2 linked regions of the Alkalihalobacterium alkalinitrilicum genome follow. The protein of the gene in region 1 binds, or shares a complex with, the protein of each later gene. Links are inferred from orthologs where the notes say so. Each region holds a gene or a part of one and is shown in the gene's direction. Other genes may lie near its edges. The genes, in order: BK574_RS13715 and BK574_RS19130.

Region 1 (4,782 bases):
AACACTTGGTAATGTTTCCCCTAAAAATACATCATTCCATTCAGTCACAACTTTGGCTCCTAATTCTTCAACAAGGTAGGTGCCCCAAGGTTCTGGAGCTGCAGCTGCATCAATTTGCCCTTGTTCAAACATTGCGACCATGTTGGCTGGGGCGATACGTGATTGGTGTTCAACAGTACCACCAAGACGGTTTGATTCAAGACCAATATCTTGAAGCATGATTTCTAACTGAACATTGTGAGTACAACCATTACCTGGTGTACAGAACGACTTCCCGTCAAAGTCAGCAAGTTCTTCAATACCAGCATCTTCACGAGCGACGATTAAAGTAGCTCCATTAGCTGCGGCACTTAATACGACAACATCTCCACCTCTTAAGAAGTAGTTAATGGCAGGACCAGGTCCAACGTAACCGATGTCTAATGTCCCAGCGTCTAGCGCTTCGATAAAGTCATTTCCATTTGGGAAATCTCTAAAGCTAGCTTCAACATCTCCAAGTTCATCTTGGAAAAATCCTTTTTCCATTCCAACAATACCTGCTGCGTGATCTAGATTTGGAAAGTATCCGATTGAGACACTATCGGCTGAGCCTTCACCTGAAGTGTTCCCAGAGCCACAAGCAGCTAGCATCCCAACTAAGGCAACACCTGCAACAGCTTTTAATAATTTTTTCATGTTGTTTCCCCCTATTTATTATTTTGATAGTCCGAAGCGAGTAAGGACTCGTTTTTCTACTCTGTTAAATATTAAATACTCAACCGTTAAACCGATTAATGAAATAATAACCATAATTGCAATAACAAGGTCCATATTGAACATATCTTTTGCATTTAGTAATGTACGTCCTAAACCACCTGTTCCAAGAAGCTCCCCAGCCATTAACGCACGCCAACCGAACGCCCAGGCAAGTCTTGCACCAGTTAAAGCAGAAGGGATAGAGGCAGGGATCATTACTTTCCAAACAAGTTCTGTACGGTTATATCCCATGGTCCGAGCGGCTCGAATTAGAAGTGGTTGAACATTTTTGATACCCATTCTTACATTCATCGTCATCGCCCAGGTTCCACCCAATACTATAATAAAGATAATGGCAAAATCACTACCTGCAAAAAACATAAGCGCAATCGGTAACCATACAATACTCGGAACCGATTGAAGAGCAATAACGAGTGATCCTAATGTATCATCAGCAAACCTCGATCGTGCCAATAAAATACCTAGTGAAGCACCGATAATAATAGCGAGAACAAAACCAATAATAATTCTTTGGATACTTGTTGTTAATGCGTGAAATAATATTCCCGTTTCAAAGAAACCACGATATAGCTGTGTTAACGTTCCACCTGGTGAAGGGAACATCATGACAGAGAAAAATTGATAACTAAGGTTTAGTCTATATGTGATCTCCCAGATTACGATTAGTGCCATAAAGAAGAGCAGCCTTCTTACTATTGTAGTCATCTCCCATTTCCTCCCTCATGACTTTTTCTATTTCACCAGCTAGATGCTCCATAATTTCTTCTTCTAGCTTGATAAATTCTGGACTGGCTTGTTTTCTAGGTCTTGGTATATTTACATCAAATGTTTTAATAATGCCGCCAGGTCTAACTCCCATTAAGACAATACGATCTGATAAAAGGATGGATTCACGAATATTATGGGTAACAAAGAGGATTGTTTTTTTCGTTTCCTCCCAAATATACTGAACTTCTTTGTGTAACATCGAACGGGTTTGCTCATCTAAAGCTCCAAATGGCTCATCCATTAAGAGAATTTTCGGATCCATCGCTAAAGCACGAGCAATGGACACACGTTGTTTCATCCCGCCTGAAAGTTCGTGTGGATAAGAATTGATAAATTTACTTAAATGTACGAGTTTTAAATACTCGATTGCTTTTTGTTTGGCTTCATCTTTTTTCATTTTCTTTTTTAATGCGAACATAACGTTTTCAAGTACCGTCAACCAAGGCATAAGAGCTGCTTCTTGGAAAACAACGCCTCGGTCAGAGCCAGGGCTTGAAATGACACGGTTACTAACTTTCACTGTACCAGTGGTTGCTTGGTCTAGACCTGCAACAATGTTTAACAATGTTGACTTTCCGCATCCAGATGGACCAAGCAAAGATACGAACTCTCCTGATTTTAAATCTAGATTTATATTTTCAAAGACTGTGTAAGCTGTTTTATCATCTTTGTTATGGAATGTCTTACCTACATCTTTAATTTGAACATCAGCCATTGCACAGACCTCCTTTAAGTACCGTATTTTCTAATTTGTGACAAATCATATCTTTTTAGTCGGCTTTAATTATGTTGTTAGTATATGATGGAACTTTTAGTCTGTCAATACTTATATGTATCTTAAATTTCTAAAGGGACTAAGCGTGATTTGCTTGATCCCTGATTGTCATATACATCTTAAAAATCGATTGCCTAGTCCTTAGACTATAACCTTTGTTGTTGGTGTAACTGGTGATGTAACTCATATAAAATAGAATTAATTTGTTGTTCGGTTTGTTGAATTTCTTGCAGAACTTGAGGAGCTGCTGATTTTTCCTCTTCCTTTAATTGTAGCTTTAGTTGGTGAAGCTTGTCTTCAGCTTAAATCATTAATTGAGGATTATCAGCTTTTACTTGTAAAGCCTGTAGTGCTTTTTGTATAGCCAGAATAGACTGGTGGACAGTATCGTTTTGAGGTTGTACCACGGAATTCACTCCTGTCTAATCACAAACTTTTTGTTAGTATGGATGCGTTTAGAAAAGAATATTTCGCACCTTTGTGGATTGAGTCTTTTTACCTAGAAAGGACCATCAGTGGGGGGAGGGAAAACCCTCACTGATGGTCCTTTCACTTTATGGCCTTTGCTTTTTAATTAGTGGATGTAAGTACTCGTACATTTGCTAGTTGGGGCTGAACAAGACCCTTCCGCTTTTCTTTTTTTTAAAATAAAAGAAACATACGTGAATTTTTGCTATACTGTTTAGAGCATAGTAATGATAAGGTGGAGTACAGGTATGGCCAAACCAAAAGAAATTATTAATATTTTGAGTCATTCACGGCATGACTGGTTAAATGTAATGCAATTAATCAAAGGGAATCTTGCTTTGAATCGACCTGAACGAGTTGAAGAAATTATTCATTCTGTCATACAGCAATCTCAAAATGAAAGTAAATTATCTAATTTGAATATACCAGCAGTAGTAGCGGATTTATTAACTTTTAATTGGGAAAACCATTATTATGAACTAGAAATAGAAGTCATTGGTGATGTGAAAGATTTAAGTCATTATGAGAATGTACTGCATGAATGGTGTTCTAATTTAATGAAATTAATCGATCAGTGCTGTGATGAAGGTACAGAAAATCATTTATTAATTACGTTTCAGTTGTTAGAGGACGAAATCAAATTAATATTTGATTTTCAAGGACAGTTTAAAGAAATCTCATCCATTACATCTTGGTTCCAGTCACCATCATCAGAGCTATTTAAGATTACAGAAAAGCAAATTTCTGTTAATGAAATGTTTTTTGTCGTAGCGTTGAAATAATTTAGAGGTGAGAATATTTATGTTTGTAGATAAGGTTAAGGTTTATGTTAAAGGTGGCGACGGTGGAAATGGGATGGTTGCCTATCGCCGAGAAAAATATGTTCCAGATGGTGGCCCAGCTGGTGGAGATGGTGGTAAAGGTGCGGATGTTATATTTGAAGTTGAAGAAGGTTTAAGAACACTCATGGACTTCCGTTACCAAAAACACTTTAAAGCTCCAAGAGGAGAGCACGGGCGTCCTAAGAATCAGCACGGAAAAAATGCTGAAGACTTTATCATTAAAGTCCCACCAGGAACAACTGTTGTTGATGATGACACGCATGAAGTGATTGCTGATTTAACGCAACATGGTCAGCAAGCGGTGATTGCTAAAGGTGGTCGTGGTGGACGTGGAAATACAAGGTTTGCGACACCATCAAACCCAGCACCAGAAATTGCTGAAAATGGGGAGCCTGGTATAGAAAGATATGTATCTTTAGAGCTGAAAGTTCTTGCGGATGTTGGATTAGTTGGATTCCCTAGTGTCGGGAAGTCTACACTACTGTCAGTCGTTTCCGCAGCAAGGCCAAAGATTGCTGACTATCACTTCACAACTTTAACACCTAATTTAGGTGTTGTAGAGACAGAGGATGGAAGAAGCTTTGTTATGGCTGACTTACCAGGTTTGATCGAAGGCGCTCATTCTGGGGTAGGATTAGGTCATCAATTTTTAAGGCATATTGAACGTACGAAAGTAATTGTACATATTATTGATATGTCTGCCTTAGAAGGGCGAGACCCTTATGAAGATTACGTAAAGATTAATGACGAACTAAGACAATACAACATGCGTCTTTTAGAAAGACCGCAAATTATTGTAGCTAATAAAATGGACATGCCTGAATCAGAAGAGAATTTAAAGCAATTTAAAGAAGCTTTACAAGAGGATATCCCAGTTTTTCCTATCTCAGCTTTTACAAGGCAAGGTGTGAGAGAACTATCGCTAGCAGTAGCTGATAAAGTCGATCATACACCTGAGTTTCCATTATATGAAGAAGTACCTGATCAAACGAGAGTATTGTATCGCCATGAAAAGAAAGAGGATCCATTCATCATTACGCGAGGGGATGATGGTTCGTATGTTATTTCAGGAGCTGATATCGAAAAGTTATTTAAAATGACGGATTTCTCTCGTGATGAATCTGTTCGTCGGTTTGCCAGACAGTTACGGGGTATGGGAGTCGATGATGCATT
Region 2 (16,403 bases), 1.1 Mb from region 1 along the record:
GAGACACTGCAATGGAAGTGACAGTAGAAGCTGTTCAAGTATTTGGTGGATATGGATATACGAAAGACTATCCAGTAGAGCGTTATATGCGTGATGCGAAAATCACACAAATCTATGAGGGAACGCAAGAAATTCAACGTCTCGTTATCTCAAAAATGTTATTAGCAGACTAATAAAAGTGTGTTAGAGTAGTTCCAGGTACCTTTAATATAGTAAAGTGGTAAAGGTGCCTGGCACCGAAAGGAGGTCTTTGGTTGCGAAAAAAGAAAGTGCCTTCCATGGTAAAAGATCAACAACTTATTAAGAAGCGCCGCGAACAAATGATCAAAGGTGCTGTCAACTTATTTAAAGAAAAAGGCTTTCATCGAACGACTACTCGCGAGATCGCCAAAGAGTCGGGATTTAGTATTGGGACGTTATATGAATATATTGGGTCAAAAGAAGATATTTTATATCTCGTCTGTGACTCAATTTATGAAGAAGTTCGTGATCGACTCAAACAATATTTAGACCATGATCGCTCAGGTATTGATCGGTTGAAGCAAGCGATCACCTCCTATTTTAAAGTCGTTGATGAAATGAACGACGAATTTCTAGTTATGTACCAAGAAGCCAAGTCATTGCCAAAAGAAGCCCTACCCTATGTGTTGCAAAAAGAACTTGAAATGACAGAAATGATTGAACTTATCGTTCGAGATTGTGTTAATGATGGTCTATTAGATCTAAATGAAGAAGCTGAAATTAAACTGGTTGCACATAACATCCTTGTTCAAGGGCATATGTGGACATTTAGACGATGGGTATTGAGAAAACAGTTTTCGTTAGAACAGTATACTGAGCTTCAAATCGAACAACTATTAAAGGGTATTGTAAAATAATAAGTAGAGTAGAAATGAAATGGAGGAATTAATAGTATGCAAACGGTTGAAATTTATCGTCCGAAACATTCAGTTCGTTTTGTAACGGCTTCGAGTTTATTCGATGGCCACGATGCATCAATTAATATTATGAGACGCATTCTTCAAGCGAGTGGGGCAGAGGTGATTCACCTAGGTCATAACCGTTCCGTAGAAGAAGTTGTTGACGCTGCTATTCAAGAAGATGTCCAAGGAATTGCCATTTCTTCATATCAAGGTGGTCACACAGAATATTTCAAATACATGTATGACCTTTTAAAAGAAAAAGGAGCAGGTCACATTCGTATATACGGTGGTGGCGGTGGTGTAATCACTCCTCCAGAAATAAAAGAGTTACATGAATATGGGATTTCGCATATTTTCTCACCGGAAGATGGCCGTCAGAATGGTCTTCAAGGAATGATTAACGATATGCTTAAAGAGTGTGACTTTCCAACTGTGCGCGACTTATCGAATGAAGTTGAACAATTAAAAGAAAAAAATGCTCGTGCAGTTGCTAGATTAATTTCATTAGCTGAACAACAAGAAATGGGATTAAATGAAGTGGCAGCTACAGCAGAAAAAACGTTAAATGAAATCAAGCAAATCACTGAAAATGTACCTGTACTTGGAATTACAGGAACAGGTGGAGCTGGAAAAAGTTCATTAACGGATGAAATCGTTCGCCGTTTCTTAAACGAATTTGAAGATAAAACAATCGCTATTCTTTCAATCGATCCAACCAAACAAAAAACAGGTGGAGCATTATTAGGTGACCGTATTCGTATGAATTCGATTAACAGCCCACGTGTATTCATGCGTAGTTTAGCTACACGTAGCTCTAGAAGTGAAATTTCTGCAAGCATCCAAGACGCAATTAACGTAGCAAAAGCTGCTGGGTATGATCTTGTTATCGTTGAAACGAGTGGGATTGGTCAAGGCGATGCTGAAATTACGGAAATTTCAGATGTGGCCATGTATGTTATGACAAGTGAGTTTGGAGCACCTACTCAACTTGAAAAAATTGATATGATTGATTTTGCTGATCTTATTGCAATCAATAAGTTTGAGCGTAAAGGCTCAGAAGATGCGCTTCGTCACGTACGCAAACAGTACCAGCGTAGTCGCAATATTTTTGACCAAGACTTAGAAACAATGCCTGTATACGGTACAATCGCAAGTCAATTTAATGATATTGGCACCAACACATTATTTAAAGCGATCGTTGATACGTTAAATAAAAAGTGTGGTACGGATTGGGTCACCAATATCGAAACAAGTAAAAATGTTGTGAAGGAAAACTTAATTATCCCACCAAATCGTACGCACTATTTACGTGAAATTGTCCAATCGATCCGTGATTATAAAAAAGTAACCGAAGAGCAAGTTCAAGTGGCTCGCAAATTGTTCCAAATTACAGGAACAATTGAAGCTCTTCAAGAAGTTGGGAATGCGGATGAAAGTGTCATTTCTCAACTTGAACAAACGAAAGCACACTATGAAGAAAAGCTTGACCCACAAGCTAAAGCCATTCTTGATAACTGGGAAAGCTTGAAAGAAAAATATTCTGGTGATTCTTTCGTTACAAAAGTTCGCGACAAAGAAATTGTCACTGAGCTAACAACAGAAAGTTTATCAGGATTAAAAATTCCAAAAGTGGTACTTCCAAAGTTCAAAGACTGGGGCGAAATTTTAAATTGGACGATGAAAGAAAATGTTCCAGGTTCATTCCCTTATACAGCTGGAGTATTCCCGTTCAAACGTAAAGGAGAAGATCCGAAGCGTCAGTTTGCTGGAGAAGGAACACCTGAACGTACAAACCGCCGTTTCCACTACTTATCAAAAGATGACGATGCAAAACGCTTAAGTACAGCATTTGACTCCGTTACGTTATACGGTGAAGATCCTGACCACCGTCCAGATATTTACGGTAAAGTCGGTGAAAGTGGAGTAAGTATTTGTACGCTTGATGATATGAAAAAGCTTTATGCAGGTTTTGATTTATGTGCGCCATCTACATCGGTTTCAATGACAATTAATGGTCCAGCACCGATCATATTAGCGATGTTTATGAACACAGCAGTCGAACAACAATTACAAAGGTTTGAAGAAGAAAATGGTAGAAAACCGACTGCTGAAGAAGCGGCTCAAGTCAAAGAATTTACATTACAAACGGTTCGCGGTACAGTACAAGCGGATATTTTAAAAGAAGACCAAGGACAAAACACGTGTATCTTCTCAACCGAGTTTGCTCTTCGTATGATGGGTGATATTCAGCAATACTTCATCGATCAAAAAGTAAGAAATTACTATTCTGTATCGATTTCTGGCTATCATATCGCAGAAGCAGGTGCGAACCCAATCAGTCAGCTTGCGTTTACGCTTTCTAATGGCTTTACGTATTTGGAGTACTATTTAAGTCGAGGAATGAACATTGATGACTTTGCACCAAACTTATCGTTCTTCTTCAGTAATGGTTTAGATCCAGAATATGCTGTCATTGGTCGTGTAGCACGTCGAATTTGGGCAACTGTGTTGAAAAAGAAATATGGTGCTAATGAGCGCAGCCAGAAGTTAAAGTATCACGTACAAACATCAGGTCGTTCATTACATGCTCAAGAAATTGATTTCAATGATATCCGTACAACGCTTCAAGCGTTAATGGCGATCTACGATAACTGTAACTCACTACACACGAACGCATACGATGAAGCGATCACAACGCCAACAGAAGAATCAGTTCGTCGTGCAATGGCAATTCAAATGATCATTACAAAAGAGTTAGGACTTGCGAAAAACGAGAACTCACTTCAAGGGTCGTTCATCATTGATGAGCTTACAGACTTAGTAGAAGAAGCGGTACTACGTGAGTTAGAAAGCATCAATGACCGCGGTGGTGTGTTAGGTGCGATGGAAACACAATACCAACGTGCAAAAATTCAAGAAGAGTCTATGCATTATGAAATGCAAAAGCATACAGGTGAATTACCGATTATCGGTGTAAACACGTATATCAACCCTAACCAACCTGAAGAAGAAGAGTTTGAAATGGAGCTAGCTCGTGCAACACAAGAAGAGAAACAACAACAAATTACGAACCTGAGAGCATTCCAAGATCGTAATAAAGATGTTTCAGCTGCAGCATTGAAACGACTTCAAGAAACAGCAATGAGTGGCGGTAACATTTTTGCTGAATTAATGGAGACGGTTAAAGTGGCTAGTCTTGGACAAATCACTTCAGCACTATACCAAGTAGGTGGACAATACCGTCGTAACATGTAAGAGGAATTAGTTGCAACCAAATAAAAAAAGAAGCTGACTCATGAGTGTTGCACCGTTGCATGCGAGTCAGCTTCTTTTTCTACTGTTCTTTTGCTATATTAAAATGGTCTACATTTGGCTAATAAAACTGAAAATCAGCTAATTAAAATCGGAATTTTGCTAAAAACCTCTAAATTTACGCCAGTATACTAACGATAAAGTCGTCGCGTCAACTAGTAGATTTTAGAATTTTTTTTAACATTTCTAGCATATTACATTGAAATATGTTTATAATGAAAAGTATGATTCTTTATACTTTCAAGATTGAAGTTTGAAAACAGATTAAAGTAAAAGAATAACTAAGGCGTACGCTGAAAATTTTGGCGTAAGATTAGGCTTTTTCTATCAATAACGAAGCTTTACATAATAGATGATGATGTAAAAAGGAGTGCGTTAGTATGAGTATTAGTGCATACAGTCGTGAAGAAATAGCAGAGCTGTCAATGATTGAGGTAGCGTTTCAAGTATTAAAAGAAGGAAAGCAAACCTACTCTTATCTTGACTTAATTAAACGAGTTGTTGAGCTTAAAGGTATGTCAGCAGAAGAAATGAAACAGCGCATCTCATATCTTTATACGGAATTAAATGTCGATGGACGATTTATGTGTATTGGTGATAATGTGTGGGGTCTTAAAGCATGGTATCCAATTGAAAAAATTGAAGAAGATATCATTACAGCAAAACCTCGTAAGAAAGCGAAGGCTACTGAGGATGATGAGATCGAGGTTGAGGAAGATTTCGAGGACTTCGAAGATGAGTTTGAAGAAATTGAAGACGAATTAGATGAATTAGCTGAAGATGAAGATAGTGATGATTTTGAAGAAGAAGACTTAGATGGTTTTTCAGGTGACGAAGAAGAAGAAGAGTTTGATGACGAAGAAGAAGCCGCAGAAGAAGATGATGATTAATAAAGCTAGTTGCAAAACGGTTCTATGCGGACTTTCTAATCAAGCGTTCATTTTGTCCAAGCCAATAGTTAAAAAAGACATTATAAACATAAATGAATAATCTTGACTTTTTTTGTCGAACTAGGTAAAATCATTTTTGGGCTAATGAATAAGCAATACATTCGTATATAAAACTGTAGATATAAACAAAAGTGAGTGCCCCCTTTCTAAGGGATAGGTCTCACTTTTGTTTTTTTATTTGGTTCTTTCACCATTACAAGGACATACTAACCAACATACAGTTACATATGAGCCAACCAATCCACGATATTTCTTTCAATATAAGATAAACAATTTTTAAAAGGGGTAGATGAGATGAGTACGAAGTATATTTTTGTAACTGGAGGAGTAGTTTCTTCTCTAGGAAAAGGAATTACAGCGGCTTCACTTGGCCGATTATTAAAAAATAGAGGGTTAAAAGTAACAATTCAAAAGTTTGACCCATATATTAACGTGGATCCAGGTACGATGAGCCCGTATCAACATGGCGAAGTTTTCGTTACCGATGATGGAGCAGAAACAGATTTAGATTTAGGCCACTATGAGCGTTTTATTGATATTAACTTAAGTCAAAATAGTAACGTAACAACAGGGAAGATTTACTCGACTGTTATTAAAAAAGAGCGTCGCGGCGATTACTTAGGTGGAACAGTCCAAGTCATTCCACACGTAACCAATGAAATTAAAGAGCGTGTTTTCCGTGCAGGTCGTGAAACGAAAGCGGATGTTGTTATCACTGAAATCGGTGGTACAGTGGGAGATATTGAAAGTTTGCCGTTCCTTGAAGCGATTCGTCAAATTAAAAGTGATGTTGGTGTAAACAACGTTATGTATATTCACTGTACATTAATTCCGTATTTAGCAGCTGCAGGAGAAATGAAATCGAAACCAACACAACATAGTGTAAAAGAACTTCGTAGCCTTGGAATCCAACCAAATGTAATTGTTGTTCGTACGGAAAAACCAGTGCCTCAAGAGATGAAAGAAAAGATCGCATTATTCTGTGATATTGATAAAAATGCTGTGATTGAAGCCAGAGATGCAGAAACGCTTTATCAAGTTCCGCTTGCTCTTCAAGCACAAGACTTAGACGATATTGTTTGTAATCACTTAGGACTAGAATGTGGAGATGCCGACATGGTCGAGTGGGAAGCGCTTGTCAACAAAGTGCAAAACCTCTCAAAGAAAACGAAAATTGCCCTCGTTGGTAAATATGTAGCTTTACCAGATGCTTATTTATCTGTTGCTGAGGCACTTCGTCATGCAGGTTATGCTTATGATTCAGATATCGAAATTAAATGGGTAAACTCTGAAGAAGTAACTCCTGAAAACGTAAAAGAGTTATTAGCTGATGTAGATGGAATTTTAATTCCAGGAGGTTTTGGTGATCGCGGAATTGAAGGGAAAATCGCAGCACTTCAATATGCGAGGGAAAATAAAGTGGCAATGCTAGGCATTTGTTTAGGAATGCAATTAGCGTCGATAGAATTTGCTCGTAACGTGCTTGGTTTAGAAGGAGCTAATTCAGCTGAATTGAATCCAGAAACAAAATATCCAATTATTGATCTTTTACCAGAGCAAAAAGATGTAGAAGATATGGGGGGGACTTTACGTCTTGGCTTATACCCTTGTAAGCTTGTCGAAGGTAGCGTTGCTCATCGTGCATATGAAGAGCAAGTGATCTACGAGCGCCATCGTCATCGTTACGAGTTCAACAATGAGTACCGTCAACAAATGGAAGAAAAAGGATTTATCTTCTCTGGTACTAGTCCAGATGGCCGCTTAGTTGAAATCATTGAAATTGAAGATCATCCATTTTTCGTAGCATCACAATTTCATCCAGAGTTTGTTTCAAGACCAACAAGACCACAACCGTTATTCCGTGAATTTATTAACGCGTCACTTCAAAAAGAAGTGGCTCAAAAAGAAACAACTTCTAATGGTGCGGTTTAATAAATATTTGAGAAAGAGGCTGACACTTCATGATAAAGTGCCAGCCTCTTTTTATTGGAGCAGTAGCTCTTTTTGTGGAAACCTGAAATAATACATTATAGACTAGCTTCCTGCACGCTGTTATCATTCATACTCGGCTAATATATCAACGATCGTTAAATGAAGACAATGGTACACGTACAGGGCAAGTACTGCTACTGGTGTCCCAATACGCGAACCGTCATCCTGAGGTACCATTGAATGTACCTGTAGATTTATCGTTAAATCTACAAGTTCTTCTAAACCTTTGTCGGATTGGTCAGTACCTTTGTTACCTATAACCGCCATGATAGAGTTATTTTGTTCTGCGACTAAACGAGCCATTTGGATAGATGATTCATCAAGACTAGACGGGGCGAATATGAGGAAGCTGTCTTGGTCTTTTAATGTCGGAACATTATTAGCATCCTCAACTAATTTTACATTTTCAAAGCGATCATTTCCGTACAAAGCTTGAGGTAGTACGCATTTCATTTCACCTGTTGCAAACAAATAAATCGTATGGCCACTTATAATTGATTGGGCGAGGATGCGACTACAATCTTCAAAAACATCCTCATATGTATCTTTTACCATTTTCATTTTTCCACTTAACTGAGTTGTGAATATTTGTAACATCATTAACAACCTTTCATTAAACCCAAAATTAATTTCTCATTGAATATACCCAAAAAAGAGGGAAATCTCAATCGGAAAGCGAATAATTAGTATTGGGGAAAGTAGAAGGAAAAAGAAAGCAATGCATAGATGAAATTTTAAAGATTTAAACTACTGGAGGGAAAAATGGTGGAAAAGAAAATACTAGTGGTAGACGACCAATATGGAATTCGCGTTTTATTAAATGAAATTCTTCAAAAAGATGGTTATAAAATGTTTCAAGCAGCGAATGGAATTCAAGCGTTGAAGATCGTTGAAGATGAAGTTCCAGACCTCGTTTTATTGGATATGAAAATTCCTGGAATGGATGGACTTGAAATTTTAAAACGAATTAAAGAAATTAAACCACAAGTCGATGTTATGATGATGACCGCTTATGGAGAATTAAATATGATTAATGAAGCACTTAACTTAGGAGCGATTAATCATTTTGCAAAACCATTTGATATTGATGATGTTAGAAATGTGATTAGAGATAACTTTAACGCAAAAAATAACTTAGCGTAAAAACGATAAAAACAAACTAGGGCCCTTTTTTACAAATTTAGTTGTTGTGCTATAATGAGTACGGTCATGTTAAACTTACCACAAAAGGAAATCATTAGTTACATATTTTTTTCTTCGGATATTTCTATCTTATTTAGGGTAACTTGAAAAAGAATTTACACCGAACATAGGTAAGTTAATCATGACCTAGTTACAGCTTTATTTTGAAGGAGGATGAAGAAATGCCTTTAGTTTCAATGAAAGAAATGCTTGAAAAAGCAAAGGCTGAGAAGTACGCTGTTGGACAATTTAACTTAAACAACTTGGAGTTTACTCAAGCGATTCTTTTAGCCGCAGAAGAAGAAAAGTCTCCAGTCATTTGTGGGGTTTCTGAAGGTGCAGCACGCTATATGGGTGGCTTTAAGACCGTTGTAAATATGGTGAAATCTTTAATGGAAGAATATAAGATTACAGTTCCTGTTGCGATACATTTAGACCATGGTTCTAGTTTTGAAAAGTGTGTAGAAGCAATTCATGCTGGTTTTACTTCTGTTATGATTGATGGGTCTCATCACCCTCTTGAAGAAAATATTGCCATAACGAAGCAAGTAATTGCGGTTGCACACACTTTAGGTGTTTCTGTTGAGGCTGAACTAGGACGTATCGGTGGTCAAGAAGACGATTTAATTGTTGACGATGCAGAAGCAGCATATGCAATTCCTGCTGAGTGTGAGCAATTAGTTCGTGAAACAGGTGTAGATTGCTTTGCTCCTGCTTTAGGTTCTGTTCACGGTCCATACAAAGGCGAACCTAATCTTGGTTTTGATCGAATGAAGGAAATCGATGCACTAGTTGGTATTCCGCTTGTACTTCATGGTGGAACAGGGATTCCGACAAAAGATATTCAAAAAGCGATTGAATTTGGTCATGCAAAAATAAATGTAAACACAGAGAGTCAAATTTCTTCAGCGAAGGCTGTTCGTGAAGTTTTAGCTGAAAAGCCAGATCTTTATGATCCAAGAAAATTCCTCGGGCCTGCACGTGATGCCATCAAAGAAACAGTTAAAGGTAAAATGCGTGAATTTGGTTCATCAAATAAAGCGTAGTAAATCACCAGAAGAGTTAAAAGTAGAATATGCCACTTTCTGCTTTTAACTCTTCATTAATTAACAAAACTGCAAATTAATGAAGATGATAGGGGGAGCAAAATGAAGTTCTTTATCGATACAGCTAATATTGAAGAAATTCGTGAAGCGAATGAATTAGGTATTTTAGCAGGAGTGACGACAAACCCTTCACTGGTTGCTAAAGAAGGTGTTGATTTTCATGAACGTTTACGTGAAATTACAGCCATCGTTTCTGGCTCAGTAAGTGCAGAAGTAATTGCTACAGAGGCTGCAGAAATGATAAAAGAAGGAAAAGAGTTGGCGGCGATTGCTCCAAATATAACGATTAAAGTGCCGATGACAGTAGATGGATTAAAAGCTGTTCATGCATTTTCTGAATTAGGGATTAAAACGAATGTGACGCTTATTTTCTCTGCTGTCCAAGCGTTACTTGCTGCAAGAGCAGGTGCTACATACGTTTCTCCATTCCTTGGACGCTTAGATGATATTGGCCACAACGGATTGGATTTAATCGATCAAATTGCTGAAATTTTTGACGTTCATGGAATTCAAACAGAGATTATCGCTGCATCGATAAGACACCCGGTTCATGTGAGTGAAGCAGCGGCACGAGGTGCCCATATTGGAACCATCCCTTATAAAGTCATTCACCAATTAGTGAAACATCCTTTAACAGACCAAGGAATTGAAAAGTTTTTAGCCGATTGGGAAAAACAACAAAAATAATTTACGTCCAAGACGTTTTGCAAAAAAAGGGAATTGAAACGCTTGGTTTCAATTCTCTTTCCCATGTTTGTTTCCAAAATGATATGAAAAAATACTTAAAATTTTAAAAAAAGCCTTTATCAGAATTGAAATTGGTTATAATGGTAAGTATGTGTTTGATAATGATAACCGGTTTATACATCATTCACTTGAAAAATGACGAGATTGGATGAGGAAGTGAATCAGTATGGAGAAATTACTTATTGAAGGTGGTTACCCTCTAGAGGGAACAGTACAAATTAGTGGTGCGAAAAACAGTGCTGTAGCCCTGATTCCGGCAGCAATATTAGCTGATTCCACTGTAAAAATTGATAACTTACCAAGAATATCAGATGTTCAATTATTAGCAGATTTATTAGAAGAAATTGGTGGAACGGTCGAATTGAAGGACCATGAGATTATTGTAGATCCCAAAAATATGATGGCGATGCCTTTACCAAATGGAAAAGTGAAGAAATTGCGTGCTTCTTATTATTTAATGGGAGCTATGCTTGGAAAATTTAAAAAAGCGGTTATTGGCCTGCCAGGTGGTTGTAATTTAGGTCCGAGACCGATTGACCAACATATTAAAGGTTTTGAAGCGTTAGGAGCAAAAGTAACGAATGAGCAAGGTGCCATTTATTTACGAGCGGATGAACTAAGAGGCGCAAAAATTTATTTAGATGTGGTCAGTGTCGGTGCAACCATTAATATTATGTTAGCTGCTGTAAGGGCTAAAGGACAAACCATTATTGAAAACGCAGCAAAAGAGCCAGAGATCATTGATGTCGCTACGTTGTTAAATAGTATGGGTGCGAAAATCAAAGGTGTTGGAACGAATGTTATTCGTATTGATGGGGTAGATGAATTAAGCGGCTGCCGTCATTCAATTATACCTGACCGTATTGAAGCAGGTACGTATATGATTTTAGCTGCGGCTATTGGGCAAAAAGTGTTAATTGATAATATTATTCCTTATCACGTGGAATCATTAATTGCGAAACTTCGTGAAGTGGGTGTACAAATAGAAGTAAATGATGATCAATTGCTTATTCACAATCACCGTGAAAAAACGGGGGTTGATATTAAAACTTTAGTATATCCAGGGTTTCCAACCGATTTACAGCAACCGTTTACAACGCTACTTACGCAGGCCCAAGGGACGAGTATCGTAACAGATACGATCTATAATGCACGATTTAAGCATATTGATGAGTTACGTCGCATGGGGGCAAATGTAAAAGTCGAAGGTCGTTCTGCGATCATCTCGGGTCCAACGAAACTTCAAGGTGCCAAAGTGAGAGCAAGTGATTTACGTGCAGGTGCAGCGTTGCTAATTGCTGGTTTATTAGCTGATGGTGTGACCGAGTTAACGGGATTAGAGCATGTTGATCGAGGATATGAAGACTTAGAAAATAAACTGTTACAGTTAGGAGCCAAAGTTTGGCGAGAAAAACTGACAGATGAAGAAGTTGAACAAGTAAAAAGTTCATAGTTGCTCAGTCAGATGGAGAATGCAAGACGTTTGTCTGAGAGTCAAGTCCGTTAGAACAAGCCGAAAAATGAATAAAAGGGGAGAAGAAGGATGGAACGAAGTCTATCAATGGAACTTGTACGTGTAACCGAGGCAGCAGCGCTTGCTTCTGCACGCTGGATGGGTCGGGGGAAAAAAGATGAAGCAGATGAAGCTGCAACAGGAGCAATGCGCGATGTTTTTGATACGGTCCCGATGAAAGGTACGGTCGTAATCGGAGAAGGAGAAATGGACGAAGCTCCGATGCTTTACATAGGTGAAAAGCTTGGAACAGGATATGGTCCTCGTGTAGACGTAGCAGTTGATCCATTAGAAGGAACGAATATCGTAGCATCAGGTCAATGGAATGCCCTAGCGGTTATTGCTGTGGCTGACCACGGATGTTTATTACACGCTCCAGACATGTATATGGACAAAATTGCAGTTGGGCCTGAGTCCGTTGGTAAAATCAATATCGATGCACCAGTTATTGAGAATTTAGCAGCTGTGGCAAAAGCAAAAAATAAAGATATTGAAGATTTAGTTGTTGCTATTCTAAATCGTGAGAGACATGAGAAAATGATTAAGGAAATTCGTGAAGCGGGCGCTAGAATTAAACTGATGGCAGATGGTGACGTAGCGGCTGCCATTAATACAGCGTTTGAAGATACGGGTGTAGATATTATGCTAGGATCTGGTGGGGCTCCAGAAGGTGTACTCGCTGCAGTTGGCTTAAAATGTCTCGGTGGTGAACTTCAAGGAAAATTATTACCGCAAAATGAAGAAGAACTAGAGCGTTGCCGAAAAATGGGGATTGACGATCCGACTCGTATTTTAATGATGGATGATTTAGTTAAAGGTGAAGATGCAATTTTTGCTGCAACGGGCGTAACGGATGGTGAACTATTGAAAGGTGTTCGCTATAAAGGAACTTCAGCAGTGACACAATCACTAGTTATGCGTGCGAAATCAGGAACCGTTCGATTTATTGACGGTAAACATAGTATGAAAAAGAAGCCAGATTTAGTTATAAAGTAGAACGTATACAAAAAAATATGAAATGAAATCTTTAATTGGATGCCAAATGGAAATTTTCTCTTTGGCATCCAAAATTTTTTTGCTGAATTTTAAAAAGAACGATTGAATAATTCGCGAGAGTATGGTTAAAATAGAAATAATACGCAAAACGAGTCTACATTTCCAAAATGCTATTAAACTTCTTTTACTCCTTCTTTTTAGAAAAACACGGTTGTTCTTACCATAAATAAATCATCAATCGATGTTTTTTCTTATACTTTAACCCTTTAAAGAAATTAGACTTTCATAGTAAAAAGACGTTTCCCAAAATGAAACTTAATGTTCACTTTTTCAAAAAATGATCATGATGGGATGAAACATAATGAAATCAACGATTTTCTATTATTTATGATTTCAACATTTATTTCAAAACCGTTCTGTCATAAAGTGAAAATTCATTTTGTGGGAGTCGTAGCGTCAGTTAGACTGGATCACGTTTGCCGCTGTGATATTTTTTGACAACATTATATTATTAGATTTCAACCAAACACGGAAGATTTTTGTCTAAAAGGTTTTTGTGTTCGATTTCAACCATATAAAGAATGATTTTAGTAAAAAAGAAAAGTGGTGTCCCAATGGGAATTAATTTAGCAGAATTAGAAAATAAGAAGCTCAAGGAACTGTACGAGCTTGCCAAAGAATATAAAGTTTCGTACTATAGCAAATTAAATAAAAAAGAGTTAATTTTCGCCATCTTAAAAGGACAAGCGGAAAAAGACGGTTTAATGTTTATGGAAGGTGTTCTAGAAATTATTCAATCTGAGGGTTTTGGTTTTTTACGGCCGATTAACTACCTTCCAAGTCAGGAAGACATATATATTTCAGCTTCACAAATTCGTAGGTTTGATTTACGAAATGGTGATAAAGTATCAGGTAAAGTTCGACCGCCAAAGGAAAACGAACGTTATCATGGTCTTTTGCATGTAGAAGCAGTTAATGGTGAAGATCCTGATACTTCAAAGGATCGTCCTCACTTTCCAGCACTGACTCCTCTATATCCTGAAGAAAAAATTCAATTGGAAACGACGAACCCGAGAAAAATTTCATCGCGTATTATCGATGTGATCTCACCTGTAGGTTTTGGACAGCGTGGACTCATAGTAGCCCCACCTAAGGCAGGTAAGACCTCGTTACTTAAAGAAGTGGCCAATAGTATTGCAGAAAACCAACCAGATGTTGAATTGATCGTGTTACTCATTGATGAGCGACCAGAAGAAGTAACGGATATTGAGCGTTCAGTCAAAGCGGAGGTCGTCAGCTCGACGTTTGATGAAGTGCCTGAAAATCATATTAAAGTGGCCGAGCTCGTTCTTGAACGAGCAATGCGACTTGTTGAACATAAAAAAGATGTTGTTATTTTAATGGATAGTATTACTCGTTTGGCTCGTGCCTATAACCTTGTGATTCCACCAAGTGGACGTACGTTATCAGGGGGTATTGACCCAGCAGCATTCCACCGTCCTAAACGTTTCTTTGGGGCAGCAAGAAATATAGAAGAAGGCGGAAGTTTAACGATTTTAGCGACAGCCTTAGTAGAGACAGGCTCTCGTATGGACGATGTCATTTACGAGGAATTTAAAGGAACAGGAAATATGGAACTTCATTTAGATCGTAAATTAGCAGAGCGACGTATCTTCCCTGCAATTGATATTTTACGTTCAGGTACGCGTAAAGAAGAGCTATTATTATCGAAAGATCATTTAGAAAAAATGTGGGCAATCCGAAAAACGATGAGCGACTCACCTGACTTTATGGATCATTTTATTCGTCGAATTAAAGAAACGAAAACAAATGAAGATTTCTTTGATGCGATGGAAAAAGAGATGTCAGGGTTCAAAAAAGGAAGAAGATAAGAATTCAAGTTTTATCCAGCTGATATTATTGAAAATAAAGTTGCAAAATGGGCAATGCCTTGTTATAATTTCGTCATGTGTGATTTTAAACTCTGTTTCGAAAAGATTCAGGGCGGAAGGAGTTGAGAACGAATGAAACCAGAAATCCATCCAGAATACCGTAAAGTTGTATTCTTAGATACAAGTACTGGGTTTAAGTTTCTAAGCGGATCTACAAAGTATTCAAACGAATCCATCGAGTGGGAAGACGGTAACACTTACCCTCTACTTAAAGTAGAGGTCAGTGCTGACTCACACCCATTCTACACTGGTAAGCAGAAGCTTAACGATGTTGGTGGACGTGTTGACCGCTTCAAGAAAAAATATAATCTTAAGTAATGCTCAAACAAGAGATAACAGGCAAGTAACAAACTTGCCTGTTTTTTCATATCTATAAGGTACGTATTTATTAGGAAACAACATATAAGGTGGGAAATTTCCATGTACTTAATGAAGAGAGAAGGCTGGATTGAAGTCATCTGTGGAAGTATGTTTTCGGGAAAGTCAGAAGAACTAATCCGCCGAGTACGACGAGTCAGTTACGGAAATTTAAGTGTACAAGTTTTTAAGCCAGTTATCGATAATCGTTACAGTGAAGTCGAAGTTGTTTCCCATAGCGGGTCAAAAGTAACGGCGCTTCCAGTTGCAAAGGCTGTAGACATGTTAGAATTTGTAAAAGAAGATACTCAAGTGGTCGCCATTGATGAAGTTCAATTTTTTGATGAAAATATTATAGGCATTGTTTATGAATTGGCTAATAAAGGAAAGAGAGTCATTTGTGCTGGTTTAGATCAAGATTTTCGTGGTGAACCATTCGGACCGATGCCTCAATTACTTTCTTTAGCGGAAGAAGTTCAAAAATTACATGCTGTTTGTCCTTGTTGTGGTTCACCAGCGAGCAGAACACAACGTCTTATTGAGGGGAAGCCCGCAAGTTATAACGATCCAGTTATTTTAGTCGGAGCTTCTGAAAGTTACGAGCCACGTTGTCGTCACTGCCATATAGTGCCTGACAAACCACAACTCGTGAAAGTGGAAAAAGTCCGAACTTAATGTTGGGTAAATTTGTTCTGTAAGTAATGCCGTGTTACGGGTACTCTATAAATGCAGCTTCCTGAATGTTGCAATGGAGGTGCCCTTTATGAAGAAGTTCATTATTGGCTGTGGATTAAGTGCAATGCTTCTATCGGCTTGTACACCAGCAAACCCACCACAAGCGTTAAACGAAAATCAGCAATCTGGGCAGCGGGTAACAGGTCAAGAAATCAGCTATGGGATGTTAGGTCCTGGTCCGATTAATTATCATGTGATTAATCATCGACCGTTCGCTCAACATGAAGGAGAAATTAATCATAGCGCAAGTTTCCGTACACCAACAACAACGAGGCAAGACTTAGGCGACGATCAAGATAAAATAAGAGAAATCGTCGAATTGGAAGGCTTCACGCCAGGAATGATTATCACGGCTGGAAGTCATGCCTGGGTCAATGTTCGAGATGACGGAACTTACCAGGGGAAAGTGAAAGAAAAGAAAATGCGGGAATTACAGACTGCACTTAAGCAAGGAATACCGCGATACCAAATTCACTTGAATACCAGGCAATAAATATTTTTAGAGGTTAACTCATCGGTCACTGAAGACGCATGAGTAACCTCTTTTTTATGGGGAATCTTATCTTATGCAAGTAGTCGATTGTTTACAGTTTGACCAATATAACTCTAGATTAGGGTAATAAAAGTAAGATTTGGCT

Evidence for each region.
Region 2: the proteins of BK574_RS13715 (region 1) and BK574_RS19130 are in contact, whole or in part, in a solved structure (PDB 1F51), measured with the Bacillus subtilis proteins. The link is inferred for Alkalihalobacterium alkalinitrilicum from one-to-one orthologs.

The regions. Positions count from the first base shown.
Region 1 is NZ_KV917368.1:2,855,440-2,860,221, reverse strand. What follows is about bases 2,074-4,782. They hold BK574_RS13715 (Spo0B C-terminal domain-containing protein), read left to right. Parts: upstream 2,074-3,015; coding sequence 3,016-3,549; downstream 3,550-4,782. Other genes in these bases: obgE (GTPase ObgE), read left to right, coding at 3,569-4,782; BK574_RS13720 (ABC transporter ATP-binding protein), read right to left, coding at 2,074-2,239. Also shown: BK574_RS13730 (aliphatic sulfonate ABC transporter substrate-binding protein), read right to left, coding at 1-675; BK574_RS13725 (ABC transporter permease), read right to left, coding at 694-1,461; more of BK574_RS13720, read right to left, coding at 1,394-2,073. UniProt on the Bacillus subtilis protein: Key element in the phosphorelay regulating sporulation initiation. Acts on spo0A. Mediates reversible phosphoryl transfer from spo0F to spo0A.
Region 2 is NZ_KV917368.1:3,920,811-3,937,213, forward strand. What follows is about bases 6,831-9,629. They hold BK574_RS19130 (response regulator), read left to right. Parts: upstream 6,831-7,939; coding sequence 7,940-8,320; downstream 8,321-9,629. Other genes in these bases: BK574_RS19120 (CTP synthase), read left to right, coding at 6,831-7,117; BK574_RS19125 (DUF2529 family protein), read right to left, coding at 7,241-7,774; fba (class II fructose-1,6-bisphosphate aldolase), read left to right, coding at 8,542-9,405; fsa (fructose-6-phosphate aldolase), read left to right, coding at 9,508-9,629. In the rest of the region: BK574_RS19100 (acyl-CoA dehydrogenase), read left to right, coding at 1-173; BK574_RS19105 (TetR/AcrR family transcriptional regulator), read left to right, coding at 255-878; fused isobutyryl-CoA mutase/GTPase IcmF, read left to right, coding at 915-4,178; rpoE (DNA-directed RNA polymerase subunit delta), read left to right, coding at 4,616-5,125; more of BK574_RS19120, read left to right, coding at 5,480-6,830; more of fsa, read left to right, coding at 9,630-10,152; BK574_RS19145 (UDP-N-acetylglucosamine 1-carboxyvinyltransferase), read left to right, coding at 10,379-11,665; glpX (class II fructose-bisphosphatase), read left to right, coding at 11,756-12,721; transcription termination factor Rho, read left to right, coding at 13,336-14,613; BK574_RS19160 (type B 50S ribosomal protein L31), read left to right, coding at 14,746-14,991; BK574_RS19165 (thymidine kinase), read left to right, coding at 15,094-15,705; BK574_RS19170 (hypothetical protein), read left to right, coding at 15,794-16,258. UniProt on the Bacillus subtilis protein: Key element in the phosphorelay regulating sporulation initiation. Phosphorylation of spo0B during sporulation initiation.